DNA from 3 places in the Bacillus sp. OTU530 genome. Region 3 is predicted to be linked to each of the others. Evidence: riboswitches for the same ligand, from Rfam matches in the RefSeq annotation. Region 3 holds a riboswitch; each other region holds the start of a gene.
What was found. A riboswitch is a leader RNA that binds a small molecule or an ion and turns the genes downstream of it on or off. The one in region 3 is predicted to bind thiamine pyrophosphate.
Positions count from the first base shown of each region.

Region 1 (6,631 bases), on a different contig from region 3:
TGGACAGCCAGGTTGGAGGTTCAGAGGGATGGAGAAGAAGTACTAGGGAAAGTTGAGTTAATAAGGATAAATTAGGTAATGTATTTCAAGCTTATTACTCAATAAAGCTTTTCCAATCTCATAAAGGAGTGTGTGGGAAGCATGCAAGATACAGTCACGCAGCAGCAGCCAATAAAAAGAAAATGGGTTCGATTTCTCACTATATTCATGGTCTCTATTCTATTGCTCCTTACAGTTGCTTATGCAGGTGGAACATTATACATAAAAAGAAGCTCGCCCGTTATTAAGGGGAAAATCTCTTTAAGGGGATTGCAGGATTCGGTAACGGTCACACGAGATCAACAAGGAGTACCGCATATTGAAGCGAAAAACTTGCACGATTTATATGTGTCACAAGGGTATGTAACAGCACAGGATAGATTATTTCAAATGGATTTGAGCCGCCGGCAGGCATCTGGTGAATTAAGTGAAGTAATGGGTGAAAAAACAATAGAACAAGACCATTTTTTTTTAGCACTTGGTTTGCGAAGAGCGGCTGAAGCATCCTATAATCTATATTCAAATGAAGCGAAGCAGGCGTTAAAGTGGTATGCGGATGGTGTGAATTTATACATAGATGAGGTGCGAAAGGCAAATAAATGGCCGCTTGAATTTACATTGCTTGGTTATGAAGCAATGCCATGGACACCAGTCGATTCTTTAACAATTGGAAAATCAATGGCCTTTGATTTAGGAGGGCATTGGAAGAGTCTGGCATTTCGCCAATATTTATTAAATACTGTATCAGAAGAAAAGGCACTTGACTTGTTTCCAGCATCCCCAACGGACGCATCTGAAATTATAGGTGCAGTCAAACAATCACATTTAGATTTATCAAAGCTGCTTCCAGAGAAAGTAGTGTTGAATGAACTAAATGGAAGCAATTGGGTTGTCAGCGGAAGTAAGACAAAGTCCGGAAAACCGATTTTAGCTAACAGTTTATCAGCGTCTCTTTCAACTCCGTCCCCTTGGTATGAAACACATTTGCAGTCTCCCGAGCTAAATGTAAGCGGAGAAGTAATGGCAGGCATACCAGGCATTGTTGTCGGCCATAATGAGTTTATTGCATGGGGAATTACGAATGCCGATGCTGATGATCAGGATTTATATATAGAAAAGCGAAATCCAAATAATCCATATGAATTTTTACATAACGATACGTGGGAGAAGGCACAGGTTATTACGGATGCGATCCGTGTAAAGGATAAACCGGCAGTGGATTCGAAAACAGTCATTACAAGACATGGACCAATTATTTCAGGAAGTGAGAATACGGAAACTGCATTGGCTCTCAAATGGACAGCATCTGAGCCATCTACAGAGCTTGAAGCAATCATTCGTATAAATAGTGCAAGGGATTGGAACTCCTTCAAGGAAGCACTTACATATTTCCAGGCGCCAGCACAAAATTTTGTATTCGCTGCAAAGGATGGGACCATTGCGTATCGAATGAATGGCAAAATTCCGATTCGAAAAAAAGGGGATAGTCTCTTGCCTGTGCCTGGGTGGAATGATGAATATGAATGGACTGGTTATATTCCTTGGGAGGAGCTTCCAACTATTGTGAATCCACAAGAAGGATTTATTACAGCTGCCACTAATCAGATGGCTGACCAATCTTACCCATATCATATAGACAGCACAGGAATACAATCCTACCAATCTTCTCGTATTCAGGAAGTGCTGCAACAAAAAAATGCCATTACAGTTGAGGACATGAAAAAGCTGCAGATGGACCAATTGAATCTTAAGGCACGCTCACTTGTTCCTATTTTGCTGCAGCATATAAAAGAGGATGAACTAACAAAGCAAGAGCAGGAAGCAATTTCTCTTTTGAAAAAGTGGGACTTTACAGATGACCGAAACTTAGCGGCGCCACTTTTATTCCATACGTGGATGCAAGAGATTGGAGATGTTTTATTTAAAAAGGATATTTCAGAGGATATGCAGAGATTGTTTGAGGGAAAGGAACAAGTTATTGATCAACTGCTTCGAGAAGCACATAATGGTCAGCCTGGACCATGGATACAAGAACAAGGCGGCTTGGATAAGGTACTAAAGAAATCCTTAGCTGGGGCGGTACAAAGTATTGTGGAGAGCCAAGGGGCAAGTGTAAAAGATTGGCGATGGGGTGATTTTCACCGGCTTGTTTTTACCCACCCATTGTCCTATATAGAGCCTTACAACTATTTATTTAATCCGGAAACGCCTATTCCTATTGGAGGAAGCGGCGATACGGTGCAATCCATCAGCTTTAATGCCGAAGGTCTTGCTGATCGTGGAGTATCGTCGTATTTTGCGATAGATCTACACGATATAACAACAGGCTATCATATTGTTGCTCCTGGTCAGTCTGGTCATATTCAGAGTGAGTGGTATCATGATCAAATGAAGGACTGGGTGAAGGGGACGTATCATACAACGTCTCTTACTGAGAAATCTGGAAGCATCCTCCACCTTCTTCCTGCTCGATAAATACATGAAGGCAGTGAAGTTGGTTACAATAATGGTTGCAAGGAGGGATTGCGATGACAACAGTAAGAGAGTTAATGAGTACAGATCTTTCATGCTGTACTCCAGTGGATAATGTGTATGAGGCAGCTTTAAAAATGAAGCAAGAGGATATTGGGATTATCCCAATTGTAGAAAACAATCGCTTAGTCGGGATTGTTACTGACCGTGATCTAGTAGTTCGCGGCATTGCCGATAAGAACCCTGGTTCTAACAAGATTACAGAGGTAATGACAACGGACATTGTTAGTGTATCTCCGTCAGATCCAGTTGAAAAGGCGAGCGAATTAATGGCCCGCCATCAAATTCGCCGTCTTCCAGTTGTAGAGAATGGGCAGTTAGTAGGGATGCTCTCACTCGGAGATTTAGCGATTGAAAAATATGCAGATGATCAAGCTGGCTACGCATTGGGTGAAATTTCAGAGCATCATGAATAAGAAAAATATGAGGTAGCTCGAATAGTAGAAGTATCTGTTTGGGTTATCTTATATAATGGACCGCTACCATACACTCAGTAGAACTGAGCATTATGGCAGCGGTCTATTTTGCCTCTTAAGAAAGCATAAATTCCCAATGTTTTTCCATATTTTTGTATAGTAAAGAAAAAAAGGTAAGTTTGGATATTTTTTTTACAAAATAGAGGAGTATTTAGGTTCTGCATTTTTAAAATTTCTGGTAAACCTCTTGCTGCATTGTGTAACCCAGTGATATACTTAACACTGTTAATAATAAATTGTGCTAGGGGAGCTGGTATGGCCGGCTGAGAGTAAGACCGATAGTCTTTTACCCTTTTACCTGATCTGGATAATTCCAGCGTAGGAAAGCGAAAACGGATGATGAACGTATTAGCCCGATTTCCCCTTAGCTGGAAATCGGGCTTTTTGATATATGTTATATTTCCACTGGGGGTGCTAGCGACGCTGAGAAAGGGGAACCTTAACCCTTATTACTTGACCTGGATAATTCCAGCGTAAGGAAGTGGCAAGCAGCAACCATTCTAAATGATTGTATGTGGCCGCTTCTTGGTAGAAGCGGTTTTTTTACACTGTAGGAAAGTATAAATTTCCAGTTAGAAGACAATTCGACGTAGTGAGAAATTTTAGGAATAAAGTATAATGCAACTACGCCTCTGTCTTCGCCCAAAAGCAGGGCTCGCCAATCGACGAGTTTTCCTTATTAAGTTTCAATTCGGCATCTGAAGGAGGAACAAGAGTGAAATTTTGTGATAGATTATTTCAAAATGTACAGCCTATTTGGGAGAAAAGTCATCAGCATCCATTTGTAAAGGGGATTGGAAATGGAGAGCTGGAATTAGATAAGTTTCAATTTTATATTATACAAGACTATTTGTACCTAATCGAATATGCAAAGGTATATGCTCTAGGTGTTGTGAAAGCAAAAGATTTGCAAGTAATGAGCAAATTCGCTCGGCAAATTGATGGCATATTAAACGGTGAGATGAACATCCATAAGGAATATGCAAAGCGTCTTGGGATTTCGATAGAGGAAATGGAACAAGCAAAGCCAGCATCCATGAATCTTGCTTATACGAACTACATGCTGTCCGTATCACAAAGCGGGACGCTGGCTGAGCTTGTGGCTTCCCTTTTACCGTGCATGTGGAGCTATTGGGAGATTGGAAAACGTCTCAATAATGTTCCGGGTGCGAGCGAGCATGAGTTTTATGGAGAATGGATTCGAGGCTATAGCTCAGAGGAGTATGCGGAACTTTGCATATGGGTTATTGAGTTAATGAATGAACTGGCGGAAGGAAAGTCAGAGAAGGAATTGGCACATCTAGAAGAGATTTTTATGACAACAAGCCGTTTTGAATATTTATTCTGGGATATGGCTTACCGCAAGGAGACGTGGAGTTTCGATGAGCAGTGTTCTACAATTTCATAACGTTTCGTTCTCTTATCCGGAGGATGGGAAAAATGTTTTGGAAGAGTTGGATCTTACGATTCAAAAAGGAGAATTTGTCAGTTTAGTTGGGCCGAGCGGCTCTGGGAAAAGTACTATTTTACGCCTTGTTACCGGACTTGAGAAAGTACAGCAAGGGAAGGTCATGATAAATGGGGAAAGCATCCAGCCGAGAGACGGGGCCGTTGGTTATATGCCGCAGCAGGATTTGCTGCTGCCGTGGCGGACAATTGAAGAAAATGCTGCTCTCCCGTTAGAGTGCCGTGGAATGAAGCGAAGAGAAGCATATGCAAAGGTGCGAGAGTATCTTCCTATTTTCGGACTAGGTGGCTATGAGAGGAAGCGTCCAAAGGACTTGTCTGGAGGAATGCGTCAGCGTGTGTCCTTTTTGCGCACTTTCTTAACCGGGGCGGATGTGCTTCTGCTGGATGAACCGTTCAGTGCGCTTGATGCAATTACAAAGGTAAATATGCAGGAATGGCTATATGATCAATGGAGGAAATGGGAGAAAACCATCGTGTTTATTACCCATGACGTAGAGGAAGCTTTGTTTTTGTCTAATCGCGTGCTTGTTGTGACAGAGCAGCCTATTTGCTTCCTTACCGAGTTGCCTGTTCCTCTTGGAAAAGAGAGAACACGCCGTGATTTGGCAAGACCTGAACTGCTGGAACTCAAAGACGAGCTTATTGGCATGTTAAAAGGGAAGGTGCCGGTATGAAACAGTTTTCTTACTTACCGGCCCTTATCGTTGCTATTATCCTTCTAACTGGCTGGGAAGTTGGGGCACGGATTGTAAATGAAATGTATATCTTGCCATCTCCAAGTGCGATTGTGCAGAAAATATGGGATTTGCGGGACATTTTATTTACAGTTCATCTTCCAGCTACGCTTCTTGTCGTTTTAATCGGTCTTGTAATTTCTATCGTGCTCGGGGTGGGACTTGCTATTATGATGAGTGTCAGTTCATTTGCTGAGAAGGCATTTTATCCGCTGCTCGTTGCATCGCAAACGATTCCGACTACTGCTCTGGCACCGTTATTTGTGCTTTGGTTCGGCTATTCCATCTGGAGTAAGGTTGTTGTCACAGTTTTAATTACCTTTTTTCCAATTGCGGTAAATACGTACGATGGCTTTCGATCTACGAAGAAAGAATGGGAAGAGCTGCTATTCACATATGGGGCAAGCAAACGGGATATTTTCCTAAAACTGCGCATCCCCGCATCGCTGCCATACTTTTTTTCAGCGCTTAAGGTCGCAGTGCCGATGAGCGTAATTGGAGCGGCGATTGGAGAATGGCTTGGAGCACAGGCAGGACTTGGTTACTTTAGTAAAAGAATGATGACGCAGCTAGACGGGGCTGGCGTATTCGCTCCTATTTTTCTGTTATCTTTATTAGCAATTTTATTTGTAGTTATTGTATCGCTACTAGAAAAGAAATTCATCAGCTGGAGGAAAGACTTATGAAGTGGTTTATTCGTTTACTCGTTGCTGCCTTGTTTGTAACAGCAATGGCAGGCTGTTCAAAAGGAACAGAAAACGCTGAAAAAACGGGAAAGAAAGAAACAAAAGAAGTAACACTCATGCTTGATTGGTACCCAAACGCGGTGCATAGCTTCATTTATGCAGCGATCGAAAAAGGATATTTCAAGGAAGAGGGCATTAATGTAAAAGTACAATTTCCATCTAATCCAACAGATCCACTTACATTGGCCGCTGCTGGAAAAGTGACAGTAGGTCTTTACTATCAACCAGATGTTATTATTGCAAAGGCGAATGAAGGGATTCCAGTGAAATCCATTGGGGCGGTTGTGCGTTCCCCTTTAAATCGTGTTGTTTCCTTGAAGGATTCAGGTATTGCGTCTCCGAAGGACTTGGAAGGAAAGACAGTTGGTTTTCCAGGTACGGAGCTTAGTAAGGAATATGTAAAATCAATGGTGAAAGCAGACGGTGGGGATCCAAATAAAGTAAACATTGTTGATGTTGGGTTCGATCTTGTTCCAGCTCTAATTACAAAGAAAACAGACGCGGTAACAGGTGCTTATATCAATCATGAGGTTCCGGTGCTGCGAGATAAAGGTTATGAGCCAGCTTATTTCAACCCTGCCGATTACGGTGTCCCAAATTACTATGAGCTTGTATTTGTAGCAGGAGAGAAAAC
Region 1 is NZ_JASATP010000066.1:776-7,406, forward strand. It holds gene AAHB12_RS27875 (penicillin acylase family protein) at 142-2,514, shown strand; gene AAHB12_RS27880 (CBS domain-containing protein) at 2,568-2,987, shown strand; TPP riboswitch at 3,281-3,389, shown strand; TPP riboswitch at 3,445-3,544, shown strand; gene tenA (thiaminase II) at 3,763-4,455, shown strand; gene AAHB12_RS27890 (ABC transporter ATP-binding protein) at 4,430-5,191, shown strand; gene AAHB12_RS27895 (ABC transporter permease) at 5,188-5,937, shown strand; gene AAHB12_RS27900 (ABC transporter substrate-binding protein) at 5,934-6,631, shown strand, end outside.
Region 1: it holds a riboswitch for thiamine pyrophosphate, as region 3 does, so the genes downstream of both, tenA (thiaminase II) here and thiC (phosphomethylpyrimidine synthase ThiC) in region 3, are expected to answer to the same signal.

Region 2 (6,631 bases), on a different contig from region 3:
TGTGGTGGGGCTCTTTTGGTTTAAGTTCGTTCAAGAACCAAACAAGCATCCGAGAGCGAACCAAGCTGAAATTGACTATATTAATGCAGGCGGCGGCTTGGCGAATACAGGGGATAAACCAATTAAAATCAGATGGGCTCATGCCAAACTGCTGTTGACCAACCGACAAATGATTGGAATCTATATTGCGCAATTTTGCCTGAATACGATGCTTTGGTTCTTCCTTACCTGGTTCCCTACGTACCTTGTACAAGAAAAACATATGTCCATGCTTAAGGTTGGCTTTATGGCGTCGCTCCCTTATGCCGGGGCCTTTATTGGAGGGCTTGTTGGCGGATACCTATCCGATTTTCTGTTAAAGCGTGGGAAATCCCTCACCACAGCACGTAAAACTCCGATTATCATCGGATTCTTGCTTTCAAGTATTATCGTCCTAGCCAATTATACATCATCAGCAGCACTCATTATGCTTATCATGTCAGTCGCCTTTTTCGCTAAAGGGATGGCTGGTGCAACTTGGACTCTAGTTGGCGATATGTCTCCAAAAGAAATCATTGGTTTGAGTGGTGGAATCTTTAATACGTCAGGTAACATAGCCGGTATCGTGGTTCCTATCATTGTTGGATATATTTTGAGTGCAACGCATTCCTTTAATGCAGCATTATTTTTTATTGGTGGAGTCCTGTTGGTCGGAGCATTATGTTACATCTTCGTTGTGAACAAAATAGAGCGGATCGAATTACCCCCCGAATTAAAAGAGGAAGAACAACCTCTATTAAAAGTGCAGGCATAATGAAAATTCCAGAGGATAAGAAAGGCTGGCCTATTGTATTGGTTAGTCTTTCTTTCATATTTTCCAGCAATAAGGGAAACTCAGTATTGGCGCGAAAACTCTTATGTAAATTTGTTATTTATGATGAAAGTAGGAAGCTAAATGATTAAAAAAATGGAACATACCGCTATCATTGTTGCCAATATGGATCATGCTATTCAATACTACTCAGACATGTTTGGATTTAAAGTTCGCCTTCGAGGATCCTCTAACACAAGAGAGATGGCATTTTTATATCTGGAGGATCAGCCTAGCATGGAAATTGAGTTCATTCGAGATATTGATCCTATAGGTGAGTATAACAAAAGTGGGATCGTTAACCACCTTGCTTTTGCAGTAGAGGATATTAATCAAGCCATTAGCTATTATGAAAAAAAGGGAATTAAATTTTTATCGAATCAACCAAACTCAACACTTGAAGGCGGTCTTATGATTTTATTTTATGGACCTAATGGTGAATTACTACAATTGATAGAACGAGCAAGAAATTAAATTTATTTAAATAGAATTTCTGATATTAAATAATATCCTGTTTTAAATCTTTTTGGCACTTATCTTGTCTTTGAGCTGGAGTGCTGGCCGGGGGACAGAGCTTACTTATTGTTCCTATCTGGTTAGTAATATTTTCAACAAAATAGCATAGCACAAAAAGGGCTGTAGAGATTTCTAAGAAATCTCTACAGCCCTTTTCTTTTATAAAAGATGTATTATCTTACCTAAGAAAGAGACTCTCTATTATGGTTCACTTCTAGAGATCGGATAACCTCTAAAATTTCTTTGCGCGCTCTATAACGATGGGATTGTAACATGATACGTGCAGCTTCCGGTTCACCTGTTCGCATAACAGTAACAATGGCCTTGTGATCCATGATAGATTGTGTTGGTCTAGGTCGAAGCTTAATTGTATATAATCTGGCACGATATAGTTGATCAGATTGACTATCCATAATCCCTCTTAGTCGTGGGTTTTGGGCCAAGTCGACAATGAATTGATGAAATTGCTCATCAAGAGTAGTCCATGCCAGTAGATCTCCTAATTCTAGTGCTTTTTCTTGTTCCTCAATTAAACGATCGAGTTGATCTAATTCTTCAGAGGTGGCGCGCTTGGTAGCTAGGCTGCCAGCAATACCATCAAGCGCTTCCACTACCTCATAAATTTGTTGGAGATCATCCGCAACAATGGGTGCCACAACAAACCCACGACGCGGTATAAGACGTACCCATCCCTCCATCTCTAAACGTACGAGGGCCTCGCGAACAGGCGTTCTGCTCATGCCCAAGATTTCAGCCATTTCCCTCTCCAATACTGTTTTTCCTGGGGGGAGCTGAAGTTGTCGTATGGCATGGCGTGTCGCTAGATAAGCACGTTGTGGCAAACGTGATTCCCCCATTTCATCTAAACTAGATAAAATTGAATGAATGTCTAGAGAAAGGGAGGATTGATCCGGTTCTTCCAAATTAACATGAGCTCTTGTAGATTCATCTGGCGTATTCATACTATAAACACACTTCCCAAAAATTTAATTTAATCATATTGTCCTGAGCAAAACAGTTCTTAAATTAATAAATACGAGAAACTTCTGCAGTTCTGCTGCACTATAATTATATCTATATCTTCTTCACGAATTCAGATTTTAATTTCATCGCGCCAAAACCATCAATTTTACAATCAATATCATGATCTCCATCAATCAAACGTATATTCTTTACTTTTGTACCTATTTTTACGACTAATGAAGTTCCTTTTACTTTCAGATCTTTGATTACTGTTACAGAATCACCATCATTTAAGATATTTCCATTCGCATCTTTGATGACTTTTGTATCCTCATTAGCTTCAGCCTCTAATTCTAAACTCCATTCATGAGCACATTCTGGGCAAACAAAAAGGCTTCCGTCTTCATAAGTATATTCTGAATTACATTTTGGGCAATTTGGTAAATTGGACATGTATTCAATGCTCCTATCTGTTATAGTTAATTTTATCCTGTAAGACATTGTTCAATCAAACTGTACACGATCCATTAAAATATATAAATAAACACACTAAAGCGGACAAACCACCTATCCTACCATCAATCTATATTAACACAAGCCCTCATTCTTTCCCTCTAAAATTTTTCAACAACATCAATCGGAAATATTTATAATCATGTACAAGGAAACTATAAGATGCTATAGGTCAAAATGATTTATTTGCAGTAAATGTAAAAAGAAGTAATATCCTTTACCCAGCTGAATAAAGACATTACTTCTTTTTGTTTTTCCTTAAATTAGAAAACACTCGCATTGGAACGGAGAAAATAATTCAAAGCATGGAAATCGATATGCACGTCGCAAGGGAAGCTGTCCTTTGTTATATGGATAAGCCCTCATTGAAACCACGTTGTTTCTCCTTTTCATTCACTGGCCAATCTTCCAATGTATAAGCCATCTCCCAAAACGAGTATTCATATTGACTGCTAATAATAAAATGTTGTTTCATTCGTTCTTTGTCCGATTCTGTCACAGTTTCAGCAATGGCATCTAGTCTGGCGATTTGTTCTTCTACTAAAGTACGGAACCAGTCAGAACCATAAGCGGCAATCCATTCTTGATAAATAGGCTCCTCCGGCTTCGATTCCTTCAAATGCTCGCCAATTTCATAATAAAGCCAATAGCACGGCAAGATTGCTGCGATAATATCCCCTAAGTGACCTTCATATGCGGCACGATACAAGTGAGATGTATACGCATAAGCAGTCGGTGCAGGAACAAAGGTATCTTTGTCTTTTTCCGTAATCCCTAACTTTTCAGAAAAATTCCGATGTAAAGAAAGCTCCGCCTGATATGTATTTTGTGCATGATGTGCCATGCGTCCCGTCGTTTGTAGATCAACTGCTTTCGCTGCCCCTAATGCCTGCACTTTAGCAAAATGGCTTAAATAATAGGAATCTTGCAGAACATAATAACGGAAGCACCTTAAATCTAAACTTCCTTCTCCTAACTTTGTCACAAACGGATGATGAAAACTCGCTTCCCAAATAGAATTTGCTTCTTTGCGCAACAACTGAGAAAATGACATGTTAATCCCTCCTAAGGTGTTAAATAGATGAAAATGCAACATAAAACCCTTTAAAGAAAACTCGCCGATTGGCGAGCCCTGCCTTTGGGCGAAGACAGAGGCGTAGTTGCACTTACACTGTATTCCTAAAATTTCCGACTACGCCGAATGACCTTCTAGCTGGAAATTTATACTTTCTTACAGTGTAAAGAAAACTCGCCGATTGGCGAGCCCTGTCCTTGGGCGAAGACAGAGGCATAGCCCTACTTATACTGTATTCCTAAAATTTCTGACTACGTCGACTTATCTTCCAGCTAGAAATTTATACTTTCTTACAGTGTAAAATAAAAAAACCACTTTTTTACATGCGTAAAGAAAGTGGTTTGGAATTCATTTTAATAACCAAAATGAAAATACAATGGTCCGTCACTCCCACTTTCCTACGCTGGTGTTACCCAGATCAGGTTCTAGGGTCTCAAAGGTCACTTTGATCTCAGCCCTTCAATGGGCTCCCCTAGTGGATAGAGATGCTTGCTATTTATTTTTCATTCTGACATTAACCATATCACAACATTAAAGACAGTCAAGCCTTTTTTAAAGTCAGTACCAATTACTCATTAAGATTTTTATACTTGGGTAAAGAAATCATGGCTTTAAATAAATCTCCATCTATTTGTATAGAAAATTTTCCTCTTTGTATATCAATCAGGCTTTTCGCAATAGATAACCCTAATCCGCTGCCTTGACTTAACCTCGATTCATCGCCTCTTTTAAAACGCTCCATTAATTCGTCTGCTGAGATATTCAGCTCATAGGCTGAAATATTTTTGAAGGTGAGAAGTACTTCATTCCCTAAATCTTCAATATCTATATAGACCCTTGATTGTTTTAGGGTATATTTGAATATATTAGATAACAGGTTTTCTATAGATCTCCACAATAATTTTCCATCGGCCATAATATATACCTTATCCTTAGGGTAATTTAGCTTAAAGTCTAAATCTAAGGCTTCAATTTTGTCATTAACTTCCCCTAGTCCCTGAGTAATTAAAGATATGATATCGATCTGCTCAAGATGTATTGGTATATTCCCGCTGGAGGCCTTTGCTGCCTCAAATAAGTCATCTGTTAGGATTTTTAGCCTTTTAGATTTTTGATCCAGTACCTCGATATATTCTTCTACCTTTGAAGGATCCTTTTCCTTTTTTAATAAGTCAACATAGGTGATAATAGAGGTCAAAGGTGTTCTTATATCATGTGATACATTGGTAATCAGCTCCGTTTTCATCCGCTCGCTTTTTAGTTCGTTATTAACGGCCTTTTTCAAGCCATCAGTGATGCTATTTATATCCGCAGCAAGGCCTGCAAATTCGCCTGTTCCATTAACATTTATACTATGATGAATATCTCCATCCTTTACTCTCTCCACACCTTCCTTGATCGTATTAAATGTCCTGATTTTTTTTAGGGCAAACCAAGCAGCTACGCCAAGGGTGACTGGAAACATAAAAAACGTTAAAGCAACTAATATAGGATATCCGATTACGAGTAATACCGTCTTCACGCCAACGCTTCCGCTATTATATACATCTCCAACAAATTTAAACAGCTTATAAAGCATACGATAAATTAATGTATGTTTTATAAATGTTTTATTCTTAAAATGCTTCACAAGTGATAGAACCAGCATGAGTCCGGCCGCAGCAATAGGAATGGTAATTGGAATAATCAGTTTATCAATCTGATCAAACACACCCTCTACTAATGCAATCCAAAGCGCTATAAGGCCTATGCACAGCACTACATTAACATCGTTATATAACCTATCAATTGCATTTAGGTATACCCCTTGATCCTTAAATGATTTTCTTCCTGCAATAAGTACTAAATACAGAAAAGATAAGATAAGCCCTATTAAAAACCCTGCTAATGTATAGAAGCTTGTTGTGACCTTTTCCTTATTTTCATTCCATTCTTTTATTTTGTGATTTATAAATTCTTCGGTAAAAGCAACATAAACAACCTTGTTTTTCGGGTCCAATCCGTTGATGCTTTCTGTGATCCGATACAAATTTTTATTATCTTTAACCTCTTTTGGGAAAATCTCACTTTTGTATTCCTCAAATATCATATAAGCAGGATAGGTTTTTAACTGATCCTTTTCTATCTTTGGGCTATTTGCATACACATTTACTCCATCACTGATATAATACAATGGCTCTTTATATTCTTCTAAATTCTGCAATAAAGAATGATATTCTCTTAGATCATTCTTTATTAGCGTATCCCTCGCCTGGGATATCTTGTCTGCATATTCTCCCTTAAACTTTTCATAGTTTGCCCCTTCACCTAATTCAGGATTATAGCTTCTCGAATTGGACATATAATCTGAGTATAGATTTTCTTCCTCATTTCTTAATTCATCCTCACTAACAGTCCCGCCGCTTAAAATATGTTCCTCATTCTTATATTCCCCTATTAGTCTTGTGAGATCCCTGATGATATTTTCACTTTCCCGTACATATGCCCCACTCAGGAAGTAGTTGTCCTCAAAAACAATACCAAAATCACCACCGTTTAATACTTCTATCTCTACAAGTTTTTTAATGGCACCTGTAAAACATAGAACCACAAGAATAAAAACAACCACTTTCGTTATAATGAAGTGGCTATAACTTTTCGACTTTATATCCAACTCCCCACACCACCTTCAAATATTTTGGCTCCTTCGGATTTATTTCGATTTTTTCCCTAAT
Region 2 is NZ_JASATP010000035.1:4,804-11,434, forward strand. It holds gene AAHB12_RS21385 (MFS transporter) at 1-793, shown strand, start outside; gene AAHB12_RS21390 (VOC family protein) at 935-1,324, shown strand; gene AAHB12_RS21395 (GntR family transcriptional regulator) at 1,549-2,328, opposite strand; gene AAHB12_RS21400 (zinc ribbon domain-containing protein YjdM) at 2,441-2,782, opposite strand; gene tenA (thiaminase II) at 3,189-3,896, opposite strand; TPP riboswitch at 4,296-4,401, opposite strand; gene AAHB12_RS21410 (sensor histidine kinase) at 4,486-6,570, opposite strand; gene AAHB12_RS21415 (response regulator transcription factor) at 6,545-6,631, opposite strand, start outside.
Region 2: it holds a riboswitch for thiamine pyrophosphate, as region 3 does, so the genes downstream of both, tenA (thiaminase II) here and thiC (phosphomethylpyrimidine synthase ThiC) in region 3, are expected to answer to the same signal.

Region 3 (6,631 bases):
CCGGCTACAAGCTGCTAAAGCGGAATCAAACCGCTCATGAAATTGCCTATCATAAAAAAGGGCTGATGCTTGCTTTAATCGTTACGCTCATCTCTGGTCTTATTATGGGAATGTCCGGTCACGAATCTGCGATTAATCTATATGAACACTCGCCGGAAAAACTGGCGGCAGCCGAGGGGTTATTTGAAACAACCTCGCACGCACCTCTTACCATCGGCGGCATCGTTGACCCGGATACGCAAGAGGTTAAATACGGTCTTGAGATTCCTTGGGCGCTCAGTATTTTGGCCGATTGGAAGCCGTCTACCGTTGTGAAGGGATTAGAAGAGTTTCCGCGTGAAACTTGGCCGCCTGCATATACGCATTTATTTTTTAACCTAATGGTATTTGCCGGTATGCTGCAGCTTGCCATTGCAGCAATCGCGCTCGCATATTGGTATTTGATTGCTAAAAAACGAAACGCACAGTTTCCGAGCTGGCTCCTGTGGGCAATTGTCGCACTTGGTCCTCTTGCTTTTATCGGAATTGAAACAGGCTGGATTTTCAGCTGCAGCGGCCGTCAGCCTTGGACGATTTATCAATTCCAACGAACAACTGAGGCAGCGACACAGGCAGACTACGTGGGACCGCTATTCTTCGTGTTTATTTGCTTATACGCATTTTTAGGAGTGTTAACAGTAATTGTGCTTCGCACCTTCTTTAGACGGAATCCGCTGAATCGGGATCTTAAGGCATATGGGGGTAAGTCAAATGCATGAAGAAAGCATTGCGATTCTCATTTTATGGGCGCTTGTTTTTGCTTACAGTATTCTTGGCTCCATTGACTTTGGAACGGGCTTTTGGTCGATGATCTATATGAAACGCAACTCGACTGCTGGCGATATCGCGAACCGATATTTATCTCCTACCTGGGAATTGACGAATACATTTCTTGTCTTTGTCGTCGTTGCCTTTATCGGCTTTTTCCCAAATGCAGCTTATTCATTAGCTACTGCTATGTTCGTTCCGGTTACCTTAATTCTTGCTTTAATCGCTGTACGCAGTTCGTTCATGGTATTTTCCCATTCCTTTCCAAGCAGTGAAAAGCAGCTGCGTTTCACTGCAGGCATCACCGGGCTGCTCGTCCCGGCACTGCTTATCACTGTCCTGCCAGTTACGGAAGGATCCTTTGTGAAAATGATCGGCGGAAAGGAAACGCTTATGTATAAGCAGCTGCTAAGCAGTCCGTCTGTATACAGCTATATGCTGTTCGGATTAACATCTGCATTGTTTTTATCCGCACTCTTTTTAGCAGACTTCTCTCGTGAACGCGGCGATGAGGGGGCGTACCGCATATACAGAATAAACGCAATTATTCTCGGACCGGCTACTCTCCTGAGTGCAGTGATTGCGCTCGTCTCGGTCTCAATCCAAGGCAATGCCCGCTGGCTGCTATCGAATTTAGCGGACGAGATTCTTTGGTTTGCAGTCTCGCTTGGTCTGTTTGTTATTGGGTATGCAGCGCTTTGGTGGAGCAACAAGGGGTACAAAGAACTCGGCTGGCCCCGTGTTGCGGTTCTCTCTGTCGTTGCCCAATACGCCTTTGCAAGCTATGCCTACGGAAAGGCGCATCTGCCATACATCATTTTCCCTGACGTTACGATGTATACGAGCTTTACCCAAAAGACAACCTTCTACTCCCTGCTGATTTTGTACGCTGTCGGCATCGCCATTTTACTTCCAGGATTTATTATGTTTTGGAATTTATTTTTGAAAGACCGCACCTTTGCGGGCGATAAAAAGGAATAAGCTCCACTGTGAATACAGAGGAGCTTTCCTATCTCGCCGCTATCACTGATTCCCGCCCGCCAATAGACAGACAACGCCAGCCGCGGCTAAGTACAGATTATTACAGAAATTGCTTTTCTTACTTATATAACTCAGAGCCTTGTTCCTTAAACTCCTGCGCTTTTTCCTTCATACCTTCTTCTATCGCACTTGTTTCATTCAGCCCTTTTTCCTCCGCATATTGACGGATGTCGTGCGAAATTCTCATGCTGCAGAACTTCGGTCCACACATCGAACAGAAATGAGCTGTTTTTGCGCCTTCTGCCGGAAGGGTTTCATCATGATATTCCATCGCACGTTCAGGATCAAGCGCCAGATGGAATTGATCGCGCCAACGGAATTCAAAGCGCGCCTTAGACAATGCATCGTCACGCTGCTGCGCGCGCGGATGGCCCTTTGCAAGATCCGCTGCATGAGCCGCAATCTTATAGGCAATTACACCCTCACGTACATCGTTTTTATTCGGTAGGCCAAGATGCTCCTTCGGCGTCACGTAGCAAAGCATAGATGTACCAAACCAGCCGATCATTGCCGCGCCGATCGCTGAGGTAATGTGGTCGTATCCTGGCGCAATATCCGTCGTTAACGGACCAAGCGTATAGAATGGCGCCCCGTGACAGATTTCAATTTCCTTGTCGATATTTTCTTTAATCAAATGCATTGGCACATGTCCAGGACCTTCAATCATAACCTGGATATCATGCTTCCAAGCAATCGTTGTTAGTTCACCAAGCGTCTGTAATTCAGAAAATTGCGCTTCATCATTTGCATCAGCAATAGAGCCTGGACGCAGTCCATCTCCTAGTGAGAAGGAGATATCGTACTGCTTCATAATCTCGCAAATCTCTTCAAAATGTGTATATAAGAAGTTTTCCTGATGATGATATAAACACCACTGCGCCATAATCGAGCCGCCTCGTGAAACGATACCTGTTACACGCTTTGCTGTCATCGGAATATATCGAAGCAGCACACCAGCATGGATTGTAAAGTAATCTACACCCTGCTCCGCCTGCTCGATGAGCGTATCACGGTAAATCTCCCATGTTAGATTTTCCGCAATTCCATTTACCTTCTCAAGCGCTTGATACAATGGAACTGTGCCGACTGGAACAGGTGAATTACGCATAATCCATTCACGTGTTGTATGAATATTCTTTCCTGTGGAAAGGTCCATAATCGTATCGGCTCCCCAACGAGTTGCCCATGTCATCTTTTCAACCTCTTCCACAATGGAGGAACTAACCGCAGAGTTTCCAATATTGGCATTTACCTTCACGTGGAAATTACGGCCAATGATCATTGGCTCCAATTCTGGATGGTTGATGTTAGCAGGAAGAATCGCGCGTCCCTCAGCAATTTCCTGTCTCACGAAGTCAGGCGTTACACCTTCACGAATGGCAACAAACTCCATTTCAGGCGTAATGATCCCTTTTCGAGCATAGTGCATTTGGGTAACATTCTGTCCTGGCTTCGCACGAAGCGGCTTCCGGCTTAATCCTGGGAATATAGACGCTTTGTCTATGTCCTTGTAGCCATTATCCTCAGGCTTAATTTCCCGGCCGTCATACTCTTCTACATCTCCACGTTCAACAACCCATGCATAGCGCGGCGCTGGAATCCCTTTTTCTACATTTACTTCATAATCACATGCTGTATATGGACCGCTTGTGTCATAGACCCGAACCGGCTCATTTTCCACTTCGTTTGTTGGACTTAATGCGATTTCACGCATCGGTACCTGTACATCGGGACGTGATCCCTGTACAAATACCTTTTCACTTCCTGGAAGACTTGTTTTTAGCTCCAATTGCTTAATTGAGTCTGTTTGCGACATAATACCTTTCCCCTTTTCTTTATGTGACAAGGACATCAGTAAAACGCGCCAGCGCAACGTGCATACGAAAGCTCTCACAGTCGGCTACTGGCAGACTGCAGGCTAACATGTATAAAACAAAAAACGCCAGATCCTTATAGCAAAACAGGACCTGGCGTAAGCAGCATATGTACATGATGCAACACGTCTAAAAACTTCCCCACGCTGGTACGAGCCAGATCAGGTCCAAAGGGTTAAGAAGCATATCGCGCTTCCCTCTCAGCCTCACATACGAGGCACCCCTAGTATCACTTATAAATTTAATTTATATCCTTATTATACAGAAAGTAGTGGAAAGATAAAGCATTTTCTGAATATATTTTCTGAACGGGGACAGTGGACACGTCCTTCCCTTGCTTCCGCAGCAAAACATCCCGCATGTAAAGCGCGCAGCTTAGTAGCTGCTTTATGGAAGCTTTCTGTGTGTTCTCCCCGACGCAAGGCGCTTCTTTCCTATTATTATAAAAGCAGCCTTTCCTTGCAATAAGATCCACTTATCGTCTGCTTCTCTTTGATCGAAACATCCGTTTCCGTTTTGTATTCAATGTATCAAGTATAATATGAAGAGCGCTTGTCGTGAAAATCCCCAGCACCGCCGCACCAAGCACCGGCTTATGCGCACGGACAAGCCCTGGTAGTGCACCGTCTAATATTTGCACATTTAATATGTATAGAAACGGAAGAAAAATCACAAATAAATACAGTAGCCGGATCAAATCTCCAAGCACAATTGTATGTGTGAGGAAGGATCGGTGCGGCATGACAGCTCGATATGGGCGCCAAATGATGCGCAGCGGTCCCCAATTTCGATACGCTGAACTTACAGTATCTAAATCCGGCGTCAAAAAGTATGTGCCAAACACAAATCCTCCCGCAAACCACAGTAAAAAACCCCAGCTCGTCATCCCGTATGAAATGAGCAAACAAATAACAACGGGCAGACTTAATAAATTGAATCTTGTATGTGTTCTTCCTGATGGCATCTAAATTTCCCCTCACCTATCTACTGGCAAGCTTACTTTTCTTCGCTTGCTTCTTCTATTTTACGATCAATCTGGGAAGTGTCGGCATCTGAGCCAAACCATTGCGCAAGCTTAGCCTTCGCCTTTTGCTTCACTTCCTCATCAACATACTCGGCAGATTGCAGCAGCGCCGCGCTCAATACACCTAGATCATCCGTATACCCAAGACCGGCCATGATATCTGGAATCGCATCAACAGGTGCAATGAAATAAGCCAACGCTCCAACAATTGTGAACTTTACCCGCTTTGGAACATCTGGCCGCTGCAGGACATAAAACAAAAGCAAGCCCGTATACACCACGAAATGACCAGCCTTCTTTGCAGCCCCCTTCGTCTTATCCCAAAATGCTTCTACAGAAAATTTTTGTTCCATCTTAAAAACCTCCAATCTCATTCCCCATACTTTGTATTATATGGAGCAGTATGATTTTCCTCAAAATTACCCATCAATCCGCTGTAATTGTAAACATTCCTTCTCAGCACCAAACTAAATAAGCATGTTATATTTAATTGTTGACGAGCATATAAACGTAGTGATAAAGTTTTGTGTGATTGATGTAAATCATTTGTAAAAATTTTCAACCTATTATATAGTTTCTAAACAACCATGTTTATAGTATAATACAAAAATGACATTTGATAAAATTCCCATATCCCATATAAATTAGGAAAAACCGGGAATGACGCAATAGGAACGTAATTGCCCACTTTACATTGAGCATGCTTATGCCTCCGTGAAAAGATACACAATGCGACTCCATTGCGGAACTCCTTTTTTCTTTTTGTATAAAAGGCTATGTAAGGTGAGAAAGAGAAAGGGTGAGGGTGAATGAAGGAATCCCTGAAAGCACAATTCCAAAACGCCAAATTTACTTTATTAGCTGCTCTGTTCATATGGCTCAAAACCTATATCGTCACTCGTGTAAGCTTTGACCTAAAATTAGAGTCACCGATGCAGGAGTTTATTTTGTTTATTAGTCCGCTTGCATCGTCCTTGCTGCTAGTTGGCTTATCACTGTTTCTGACAGGCAAAAGGCGCAACTATATGGCAATCTTTATGGACTTCCTTTTAACAGTTATTTTAATTGGAAACGTAATGTTTTACGGCTTCTTTAATGACTTTGTGACACTGCCTGTTTTAATGCAAACGTCCAACTTCGGAAGCCTTGGTTCTAGTATAAAGGAATTATTCAACTACAAAATTTTATTAATGTTTGCAGATATTTTCTTCCTATTATACATAGCTAGGAAGGCACGCAGCTCTGTACGTGTCGAACGATTGAGCCGTCCATTTAAAGCATTGTATTTTCTTGTAACAGCTGCAGTATTCTTAGTGAATCTTGGACTTGCTGAAATGGAGCGTCCCGAATTGCTAACGCGTTCCTTCGACCGTGTTATGCTTGTCAAAAACTTAGGATTATATGTGCATCAGGTATATGATTTAGGCTTACAAGCTAGATCAAGCTCACAAAAAGCTTTCGCTGATGGCAGCAAGCTTCAGGAAACAGAAAACTATGTGAAAGCAAATGCTGTACATTCGGATCCCGCATTATTCGGCAGTGCAAAAGGAAAGAATGTAATTATAGTATCTCTTGAATCAACACAATCCTTCTTACTTGGGGCAAAGGTAAATGGACAGGAGGTTACTCCATTCCTGAACCAATTTATGAAGGAGAGCTATTATTTTGAAAACTTCTTCCACCAAACGGGTCAGGGTAAAACGTCCGATGCAGAGTTTTTAATTGATAACTCCCTTTATCCATTAGATCGCGGTGCTGTATACTTTACGCATTCAAATAATGAATTTGTAGCAACACCAGAAATATTGCGTCAGCAAGGCTACTATACAGCAGTATTTCATGCGAATAATGCAACGTTCTGGAACCGTAACATGATGTATCCGGC
Region 3 is NZ_JASATP010000015.1:4,261-10,891, reverse strand. It holds gene AAHB12_RS13005 (cytochrome ubiquinol oxidase subunit I) at 1-758, shown strand, start outside; gene AAHB12_RS13000 (cytochrome d ubiquinol oxidase subunit II) at 751-1,788, shown strand; gene thiC (phosphomethylpyrimidine synthase ThiC) at 1,907-3,664, opposite strand; TPP riboswitch at 3,844-3,957, opposite strand; gene AAHB12_RS12990 (metal-binding protein) at 4,198-4,686, opposite strand; gene AAHB12_RS12985 (YkvA family protein) at 4,719-5,099, opposite strand; gene AAHB12_RS12980 (LTA synthase family protein) at 5,556-6,631, shown strand, end outside.